DNA from 3 places in the Pseudomonas sp. ADAK13 genome. Region 2 is predicted to be linked to each of the others. Evidence: riboswitches for the same ligand, from Rfam matches in the RefSeq annotation. Region 2 holds a riboswitch; each other region holds the start of a gene.
What was found. A riboswitch is a leader RNA that binds a small molecule or an ion and turns the genes downstream of it on or off. The one in region 2 is predicted to bind cobalamin.
Positions count from the first base shown of each region.

Region 1: another riboswitch for cobalamin. It lies ahead of cobO (cob(I)yrinic acid a,c-diamide adenosyltransferase); the one in region 2 lies ahead of HKK54_RS24655 (CbtB domain-containing protein).
Region 3: another riboswitch for cobalamin. It lies ahead of HKK54_RS30820 (TonB-dependent receptor plug domain-containing protein); the one in region 2 lies ahead of HKK54_RS24655 (CbtB domain-containing protein).

Region 1 is NZ_CP052860.1:3,892,093-3,895,364, reverse strand. Features, by position in the region: gene HKK54_RS18040 (cobyrinate a,c-diamide synthase) at 1-1,293, opposite strand, end outside; gene cobO (cob(I)yrinic acid a,c-diamide adenosyltransferase) at 1,290-1,901, opposite strand; cobalamin riboswitch at 1,982-2,218, opposite strand; gene HKK54_RS18030 (PQQ-dependent sugar dehydrogenase) at 2,318-3,272, shown strand, end outside.
Region 2 is NZ_CP052860.1:5,333,608-5,336,879, forward strand. Features, by position in the region: gene cobM (precorrin-4 C(11)-methyltransferase) at 1-64, opposite strand, end outside; gene HKK54_RS24645 (cobalamin biosynthesis protein) at 147-539, opposite strand; gene HKK54_RS24650 (CbtA family protein) at 536-1,234, opposite strand; gene HKK54_RS24655 (CbtB domain-containing protein) at 1,246-1,434, opposite strand; cobalamin riboswitch at 1,532-1,746, opposite strand; gene fabF (beta-ketoacyl-ACP synthase II) at 1,783-3,051, opposite strand; gene HKK54_RS24665 (winged helix-turn-helix transcriptional regulator) at 3,164-3,272, shown strand, end outside.
Region 3 is NZ_CP052860.1:6,669,603-6,672,874, reverse strand. Features, by position in the region: gene HKK54_RS30820 (TonB-dependent receptor plug domain-containing protein) at 1-1,913, opposite strand, end outside; cobalamin riboswitch at 2,008-2,214, opposite strand; gene lexA (transcriptional repressor LexA) at 2,316-2,933, shown strand; gene imuA (translesion DNA synthesis-associated protein ImuA) at 2,933-3,272, shown strand, end outside.

The DNA of each region.
Region 1 (3,272 bases), 1.4 Mb from region 2:
CGGCGCAAACAAGGCAGCCACCGCCACCGGGTTGGACGGGAAATAAAAGTGCACGTAGGACGCCGTCATCCGGCCCTGACGGTAAACCGCCTCGGCGCCGCGCCCGCCATTCGGGCTCAGGCCCCGGGCAATCGGCTGCCACTCGGTGCTGGTCAGCGAATGATGGTAGGTGTGGCCGCGCAACAGGCCTTCGGGCAGTTCGACGTTTTGCAGGGCCAACGCTGCCAGGCGTTTTTGCATGACAGCATCGCCCTGGAGCAAGCCGACCAGTTCAGCTCGGGTACCGTCGACATCGGTGAGCGAGTCCAGCAAATAGAGCATGCCGCCGCATTCGGCCAGCAATGGCTTGCCAGCGGCGTGGTGGGCACGGATGGCGTCGAGCATCGCGGTATTTTCCGACAACGCCTGGTGATGCAATTCCGGGTAACCGCCGGGCAGGTACAGGCTGTCAGCTTCAGGCAATGCGCGGTCACGAATCGGCGAGAAGAAACGCAGCTCGGCGCCCATCGCCCGCAGCAGGTCGAGGCTGGCGCCGTAGGTAAAGGCAAACGCTTCGTCGCGCGCCACGGCAATACGCACGCCGGCCAGCAACGGTTGGGCCTCGATCACCTCGGGCGCGGCGAATTCCACCGGCGGTGGCAGCGCTACCTCGCAGCTGCTGCCCAGGGCCTGGGCGGCGGCATCGAGGCGCAGGTCGAGGTCGTTCAATTCGCTGGCCTGCACCAGGCCAAGGTGGCGGCTGGGCAACTCAATGCCGGTTTCCCGGGACAGCGCGCCGTACCAGCGCAGGCCTTCGGTGAGGCTGCCTTCAAGCAATTGCGCATGGCGCAGGGTGCCGACGCGGTTGGCCAGCACGCCGGCAAACGGCAAGTCCGGCTGGTAGCGCGCCAGGCCCAACGCCAGGGCGCCGAAAGTCTGGGCCATGGCCGTGCCGTCGATCACCGCCAGCACCGGCACGCCAAAGTGGCGCGCCAGGTCGGCACTGGACGGCGTGCCGTCGAACAGGCCCATCACGCCTTCGATCAGGATCAGGTCGGCCTCCCCCGCCGCTTCCCACAGCAAACGGCGACTTTCCTGCTCACCGACCATCCACATGTCCAATTGGTAGACCGGCGCACCACTGGCGCGCTCGTGGATCATCGGGTCGAGAAAGTCCGGGCCGCATTTGAACACTCGCACCTTGCGCCCCAGGTTGCGGTGCAAGCGGGCGAGCGCGGCGGTGACGGTGGTTTTGCCCTGGCCAGACGCCGGTGCGGCGATCAGGACAGCAGGACAGTGACGGGGCTGATTCAAAGTTCGATGCCTTTCTGTGCCTTGATACCGGCCTGGAAGGCGTGCTTGAGCATGCCCATTTCCGTCACGGTGTCGGCCATTTCGATCAATTCGGGTTTGGCACCACGGCCGGTCACCAGCACGTGTTGCATGGGCGGGCGGGCCTGCAGGTCGCTGAGCACCTGGTCCAGGTCGAGGTAGCCGTGCTTGAGGGCAATGTTCAGCTCATCCAGCACCACCAGGCCGATGGCCGGGTTTTGCAGCATTTCCCGGGAGACCGCCCAGGCGGCTTCGGCGGCAACGATGTCCCGCGCGCGGTCCTGAGTTTCCCAGGTAAAGCCTTCGCCCATCACGTGGAAGCGCACCTGCTCGGGGAAACGGCGGAAGAACAGTTCTTCGCCGGTGCTGTTGCGGCCCTTGATGAACTGCACCACGCCGCACTGCATGCCGTGGCCCATGGCCCGGGCCAGCATGCCAAAGGCCGAGCTGCTCTTGCCTTTGCCGTTGCCGGTGAGCACCAGCAGCAATCCACACTCGTTCGGTGAATTGGCAATGCGCTCGTCAATTACGGCTTTTTTGCGCAGCATGCGCGCCAGGTGGCGTTCGTCACGATCGGGGGATTCAGTCATGGCAGCTCTCCGTTGGGGCTGGACAAAAACGGCGGGCAGGAAAAAGACACATACAGACAGCCAAGCATCGCCCACCGTGATGCTGTTGGATGGATCAGGCCGGTCTCCGGGCTCATGAGTGACATGCAATGCCGAGGGCGCGCCTTCCCATATCGCGGGCGATACAGTGGCTTAAGGCACCGTCTTGACTCATTTACCGTTGCGGGGGCAGCGCCGGGATCGTGGCTGCACTGTAGAAAAGTACGCTCACTCACCGGCTTCCCTGTTTCACTCAGTCGGCGCGTACGCCACAGAGCACCTGAAACAAGCCGCGAAGGTTAGTGGGTTGGGGGTGGAGCGTCAATTAAAGCCGGACACGCGCGTGAACCATCGGGCCGGCGTGCACCTCTACCACTACAGGTATTAAGGAGAAAACCATGCACAAGACCCGACTTGCCCTACTGATCATGGTCGCCGGCACCCTCGCCGCCTGTGGTGAAAGCTCTACCCTGCAAGTGTCCGACGGCACCGGACCGTCGCCCAAGCTGCCGGAACCGAATAAAACCCTGATTCCCACGGTGAACATCGCGCCGGCGATCGGCTGGCCCGATGGCACCAAGCCGACCCCGGCGGCGGGCACCCAGGTGGCAGCGTTTGCCGAAGGCCTGGATCATCCGCGCTGGCTGTATGTGCTGCCCAATGGCGACGTGCTGGTGGCTGAAACCAATGCGCCACCCAAGCCGGATGATTCCAAGGGCATTCGTGGCTGGGTGATGGAGAAAGTCATGGGCCGCGCCGGCGCCGCCGTCCCCAGCCCGAACCGCATCACCCTGCTGCGGGACGCCGACCACGATGGCGTGGCCGAAACCCGCACGGTGTTCCTGGAGAACCTGAACTCGCCGTTCGGCATGACCCTGGTGGGCAACGACCTGTATGTCGCCGACTCGGACAAATTGCTGCGCTTCCCTTACCAGCCAGGCGAAACCTCGATCAAGGCAGCCGGCACCCCGGTGGTCGACTTGCCGGGTGGCAGCATTAACCACCATTGGACCAAGAACGTGGTCGCCAGCAAGGACGGCAGCAAGCTGTACGTGAGCGTGGGCTCCAACAGCAACGTCGGCGAAAACGGCCTGGAAGCGGAACAGGGGCGCGCCGCGATCTGGGAAGTGGACCGGGCCACCGGCCAGCACCGCATCTTCGCCTCAGGCCTGCGCAACCCCAACGGCATGGCCTGGGAACCACAAAGCGGCAAGCTGTGGACGGCCGTCAACGAGCGCGATGAAATCGGCAGCGACCTGGTGCCGGACTACATCACGTCGGTCAAGGACGGGGCTTTTTACGGGTGGCCGTTCAGCTACTACGGGCAGCACGTGGATGTGCGGGTGACACCAC
Region 2 (3,272 bases):
GCTGGCCCTTGACGGTAATCAGTTCCGGGTCGCCTGGACCTGCGCCGATGAAAAAGACAGTCATGGATATGTTCCTGTGAAAAAAGCACGCGAGCAGGGCTTCAGATGAAGAATGCTCATGATGGAAGCTGATGATTATCGGGAATTCAGCCGGCGCAAGCCAATGCAAAGGTGGCCTGGGCGGTTTTTTGGCGGGTGACCAATAAGGTGGCGGGGCGTCGGGACAGCTGTTCAGCCAACGCCAAGGCAGCACTTTCGGCGATGCCGTAGCAGCCGGTATGGGCAAATACAGTCTCTGACTTATGGCTCAATCGATCTTCGTAAGGCACCAGTTGCGCCGCACTGAAAAACGTCAAAGGCAGTTCCAGCGCCTGGGCGAGTGCGAGCAGCCCCGGCTCATCCTGCTTGCGATCAAGACTGGCCAGCGCGGTAATTCGCTGGCGCTCAATGCCACCCTCGGCAAGGGCGGCATTGAACAGGTCGAGCAGGGCGTCGACAGGACAACCCCGCTGGCAACCCAGGCCAACTGCCAGGATCATGCCGCGTACTGATCATCACGGTTACGGCGGAACAACCAGGCACTGATCAGGCCCAGCGCCAGCCAGAAGGCCACGTTGGTCAGTTGCGAGGCAATCTTGAACTGAGCTTCCAGGGCTTCCGGCGCCAGCATCGAGTGGACTTCCGGCTGTGGCGCGCCGATCACGTGGGGCACCGCCAGGATCGCCACGCCCAGCACTTTCAGCAGCCAGTTGCGACCAAACACGATCAGCGCGATACCGGCCGCGGTGGAGGCCGCAGTGCCGATCCACCAGATTTGCCGTTGTGCCAGGTCTGCCGCAGCGGTACCCGGCAGTTCAGGCGGCAAACCGAGGGTTGGCGCCAGCACGAACGTGGCGTAACCGGCCAGGCCCCAAAGCAGGCCTTGAGCCGTGCGGGTCGGGGCGCGCAGGGTGTACAGGCCGGCAAGCATCAGGGCAAAACCTACCGCGACCACCAAATTGCCGCCCGTGGTAGACAGCACGCGCTGCCAGCCGTCTTCCGGCTCCCAGGCTTCGGCGTCGTGGGTGTGAGCGGCAGCGCCGGCGTGTTCATGCACTTCGGTAGCGGCCGGGGCGTTTTCGTAGGTTTCCGCCTGCAAAATCAGCGGGGCGACCCAAAAGCTTTGCAGCAACGTCAGCAACAAGGCGGCCAGAAGACCGGTGAAACCTGCGGTTTGAGCGATACGCTTGATCATGTCGGCAGGTCTCAGTGGCACGGGAACGCAGCGCTGTGGCGGGTATCGTGGGCGGCGTTGTGCACCGCTTCGATGTGCGAGAAACCGGCGAAATACACCAGGCACGCGCCAAGAATCGACGCACCGATGGCGGCGGTCAGGCGTTGGCTCAAAGTGGCAGTGGTGCTGGCGGTAGAGGCAGTGCTGCTGATGATCGACATGGCGCGTCCCTTCTGGGTTTCAGGGTGACACGAGCGCATGAAAACCCCGCGAGCCAGGCACGCAGGGTTCCGAACAGCGCCCGCCCACCGCGGGTTTGTTATCTGATTTTTTCGGGCCGGTCTCCGGGCTTGCGAGGGGCCTGGGCCTTAAAACATCACCTTCCCATGCCGTACAGGCACAGTGGATTTGATGTTTCACTCGCTTACCGTTGCGGGGGCAGCACCGGACTCGTCACGCCCTTGAGTAAGGGCACATGACTCACCGGTTTCCCGTTTCACCCTGTGAAGGGCACCCGAAACAAGATGTGTAGGAGAGCATGGGCGGGCGATGGGCGTCAAATCGCCGGTTTACTGCCAGCGCTTGAACAGCACACTGGCATTCACGCCACCAAACCCGAACCCGTTGGAAATCGCGTATTCAATCGGCAGCGGCCGGGCCTGGCCACGCACCAGATTCAGCCCGGCGGCGGCCGGGTCCGGGTTGTCCAGGTTGAGGGTGGCCGGGGCTATCTGGTCACGCAGGGCAAGCACGGTGAAGATCGCTTCAATCCCGCCCGCAGCGCCCAACAGATGGCCGGTCGCCGATTTTGTGGCACTGATAGCGACACTCGAATCGGCGCCGAACAGCGTATTGATCGCCGCCAGCTCACCGTTGTCGCCGACAGGTGTGGAGGTGGCATGGGCGTTCAAATGCTGGATCTGTGCCGGGGTGATCCCCGCTTGGGCAATCGCCGCCTCCATTGCACGACGTGCGCCGGAGCCGTCTTCGGGCCCTGAAGTCATGTGATAGGCATCGGCACTGGTGCCGTATCCCACCAGCTCCGCAATCGGCGTCGCGCCCCGGGCCAGCGCATGCTCCAGTTCTTCGATCACCAGTAACCCGGCACCTTCGCCCATCACAAACCCGTCGCGGCCTTGATCAAATGGGCGGGAAGCGAGCGCCGGCGTGTCGTTGTAATCGCTGGACAGCGCCCGCGCCGCGGCAAAGCCGCCCAGGCTGACGCGGTGGATGCAAGCTTCGGCGCCGCCACACACGGCGATGTCGATTTCGCCGGCGCGGATCATGCGCGCGGCATCACCAATGGCTTGTACGCCGGCGGCGCACGCGGTGACGGGGGAGCCAAGCGGGCCTTTCAGCTGATGCTGGATCGACACATGCCCGGCGGCCATGTTGCCGAGGAATGACGGGATCGTGAACGGCGACAGGCGGCGCGGCCCTTTGCTGTCAGCGGTGCGCACCGCCTCGGCAATCGCCGGGAAACCACCGACGCCGGAAGCAATAATCGTCGCGGTGCGTTCTTGCTGGGATGCGGTTTGCGGCGCCCAGCCCGCCTGCGCCAGGGCTTCCTGCGCTGCGGCGAGGGCGAACACGATGAACCGATCCATCTTGCGTTGCTCTTTGGCGGGGATCACGCTGTCGGAGTCAAACCCGGCGTGCGGGTCCTGATCCCGGCCCAGCACCTGGCCGCCAATGCTGATTGCCAAGTCACCGACCAAGGCCTCGGGTAGCCTGCGGATCCCGGATTCACCTGCCAACAGGCGTTTCCAGGTCTGCTCCACGCCGGTTGCCAGCGGGGTGACTGCACCCATGCCGGTCACAACAATTCGCTTATTCATGATCGCTTAGCTCCGCCATTTCAGTTTGGTAGCAATGCTGCGACGAAACTATCATTATGAAAGTAACATCGAACAGCTTAAATTTTCGGGGCCGCCCCACAGAGGAACTGCAATGCAACGTAAGTCACTGGTAAATGCCGAATGCCCGGTAGCCCGTGGAGTGGAAAGGGTAGGCGAGTGGTGGAGCATCCTGATCATGCGCGATGCGCTGCAAGGCTTGC
Region 3 (3,272 bases), 1.3 Mb from region 2:
ACTTCGGAGGTGAACGGCCGTCCGAGGTTGTCGACGTTGCTGGCGCGGCTGGTGACGTAGTCGCGGTCCAGCAGGTTCTCTACCAGCAGGCTGACGCGGTGCTGGTGGGCGTTGTCGAGGTAGCGATAGGCGTCGGCGTCGACCACGGTGTAGTTGCCGTACTCGACCTTTTTCGAGCTGACGATATCGCCGATGTAGCGCACGGCCGTGCCGGCGCCCCACATACGATCCACCGATTCATAGCCGACCCGCGAGCGGGCGAAGAACCCGGGGATGTCGTTGATGGTGACCCCGGCACGGGACTCGGTGAGGTTGCGGGTCATGTCGGCCTGCACGCTCCATTGCGCGTTGAGTTGCAGCGTGGCGTCGGCCTCGAAACCGCGCATCTGGATCTGGCCCTGGCCGTTGACCCACTGGATATCGTCCTGGGTGATCAGGTCGGTGATCTTGCGTTTGAACAGCGTGACACTGGCGCTGAAGTCCCGGGCAAACAGGCTGCCCTTGTAGTCGACGCCCAGCTCGGCGTTGCGGCTCTTCTCGGGCTTGAGGTTGCGATTGCCTTTTTCATCGTCTTCGTTGACGAACAGTTGCTCGGCGTTCGGCAGCTTGTAGGCGGTGCCGTATTGGCCGCGCAGGGCCCAGTTGTCGTTGAGATCATAGAGCGAAGTGAGCATGCCGACGGTGGCGCTGTCGCCGCCGCTCATGGCTTCGTGGCGTACGCCGATGCTCGGGTGCCAGTTCGGCAGGGCCTCGATGTTCGGCCGCAGTTGGGTGTACAGCGCGTGGGCCTGGGCCTTGTTGTCGTCGATGATCAATACATCGTCCTGGCCCTTGAACCACTGGTTGTCGGAACCGAATACCAGCACGTGCTCGCCCGGCAATATGGCCTTGCCTTCGGCCTGCACGCCCCAGTCGGTGAAGCCCCAGTAGTCGTCGTGATTCTTGACCACGGTGCCGCCGCCTTCGACATTGTTGATGCGGGTGTAGCGTGTGTCCCAGTCGTTGATATGGCCTTTGACGAAGTAGCTCAGGCGCTCGTTGAGGCTTTGCTCGAAGGTCGCCGTGGCGATCTGTTGCACGCGGTCGTTGGTGGTCTTGCGGTTGTCCACAGGACGGGCGAAATCCAGGTTGGCGTCGGCGTACTGGTAAAACAGCTCCAGGCGCGTGTCATCGCCAAACGACTGGATCGCCTTGGTGCCAAAGGTGGTGACTTCGTAGGAGCGCTTTTTGTCGGTGACGTTTTTCAGGTCGCGGTTGCGAAACGGCTGGTAGCCCTCGGAGACGTTGCGGCTGACGTAGGCCAGCAAGCCGAGGTCGCCAAACCCGTTGTTGAAAATCTTCTCGACCCGGGCATCGCCGGTGGTGCCGCCGAAGGTGTCCGCGCCCAGGTTCACTTCGCCGGACGCCTCGCGGGTTTGCGGGCTGCGGGTGACGATATTGATCACCCCCGACACCGCCTGAGTGCCGAACAGCAGGCTCTGGCCGCCCTTGAGCACTTCGATGCGCTCGATGGCGTTGGCGGGCAGGGTGTCCAGGTACAGGCCGCCGTACAGCCGGTTGTTCAGGCGCACGCCGTCCAGCAGGATCAACGTGTCATCGTTGCGCCCGCCCAGCAGGGAATAGGTGCCGTAGTCGAACGGGCCGTTCTTGGGCGCCACGTACAGGCCGGGAATGAACATCTGCATCACGCGCGAGACATCGGCAGCGGGGCCGGCGCGTTCAATCTGTTCGCGGGTGACGATCTCGACCTTGCTGCCGTACTGGGCCATGTCGGCCACGGTGGTGGACTCCACCGACGGCGCGGAAACGTTGAGTGGCTTGAGTTCGAGGGGGTTGTCGTCGGCCAGCAGCAGGGGGCTGAACAGGCAGCCGAACAACAGGCTGGGCACGGGAGTCTTGAAAGGTCGAATCATAGTCTTCTCGGAAAAGTATCTTTCGCGAAAAGCACGCACGAGTAGGCACCGAGCACACGCCAATACCGGCCCATGCCCGCCCACCGCAGGATTTTGCCAAACAGAATTCCAGGCCGGTCTCCGGGCTCACGCGTATGGACACCTTCACCTTCCCATGGCGCGCGGGCCACAGTGGTGTGTCGAAGGGATCACGCGTCTACCGTTGCGGGGGCAGCACCGGACTGGCTCGGAAAGAGCGGCACCGGTTTCCCGTTTCACCCCATGCACGGCGGCATGAGGCACCTGAAACAGGCCGGCATCTGAACATTCGGAAGACCGTTCGTCAACTTGGCGCGGGCTTTTCCAGTGGCGGAGTGGGAAGCGACTGACGGATATTGCAGGAAATTTCCCACAGGAGTACAAATGTACTCCATGACGAACTTAACGCCCCGCCGTACCGCCATCCTGACCTTTATCCGCGACCGCATCGCGCAGCAAGGCCAGTCCCCCAGCCTCGCCGAGATCGCCGAGGCGTTCGGCTTTGCCTCCCGCAGTGTGGCGCGCAAGCATGTGGTGGCGCTGACCGAGGGCGGCTTTATCGAGGTCAACCCGAACCAGGCCCGTGGCATTCGCCTGCTCAATCAGCCGGCGCGGCCTGAGCTGCTGGACATCCCGGTGCTTGGCCGGGTGGCCGCCGGCCTGCCCATCGGCGCCGATGCCGAGGTTCACAATCGCCTGCTGCTCGACCCGGCCCTGTTCGCGAAAACCCCGGATTACCTGCTGCGGGTGCAGGGCGATTCGATGATCGAAGACGGCATCCTCGATGGCGACCTGGTGGGCGTGCGCCGCAGTGCCGAGGCCTTGAACGGGCAGATCGTGGTGGCGCGCCTGGACGGTGAAGTCACCATCAAGCGTTTCGAACACGTGGGCGAGCGCGTGCGCCTGCTGCCGCGCAACCCCGCCTATCAACCCATCGTGGTGCGGCCTGATCAGGACCTTGCCATCGAAGGGGTGTTTTGCGGTTTGGTGAGGCAAGGCTGATGGGCGCCGTCGTTGCACTGGACTCGCTGTTCAATGGCGGCCGGGTCTGGAAAGGCCGGCCCGCCGCGCCGCCTGCCAGCGTGCATCCCACCGGGCTTGCGGCCCTGGATGCGGTGCTGCCCAGCGGCGGCTGGCCGGAAGCGGCGTTGAGCGAAATCCTGATGGCGAAGGAGGGCGTGGGTGAGTTGCAACTGGTGTGGCCGACCCTGGCGCGCTTGTCAGCGGCTGGCGAGCGCATCGTGCTGGTGGCGCCGCCTTACACGCCGTACCCCCACGCCTGGCAAAACGCCGGGGTGGATGTGCGCCAGCTTTCGGTGATCCAGGCCGATGAGCGCGACG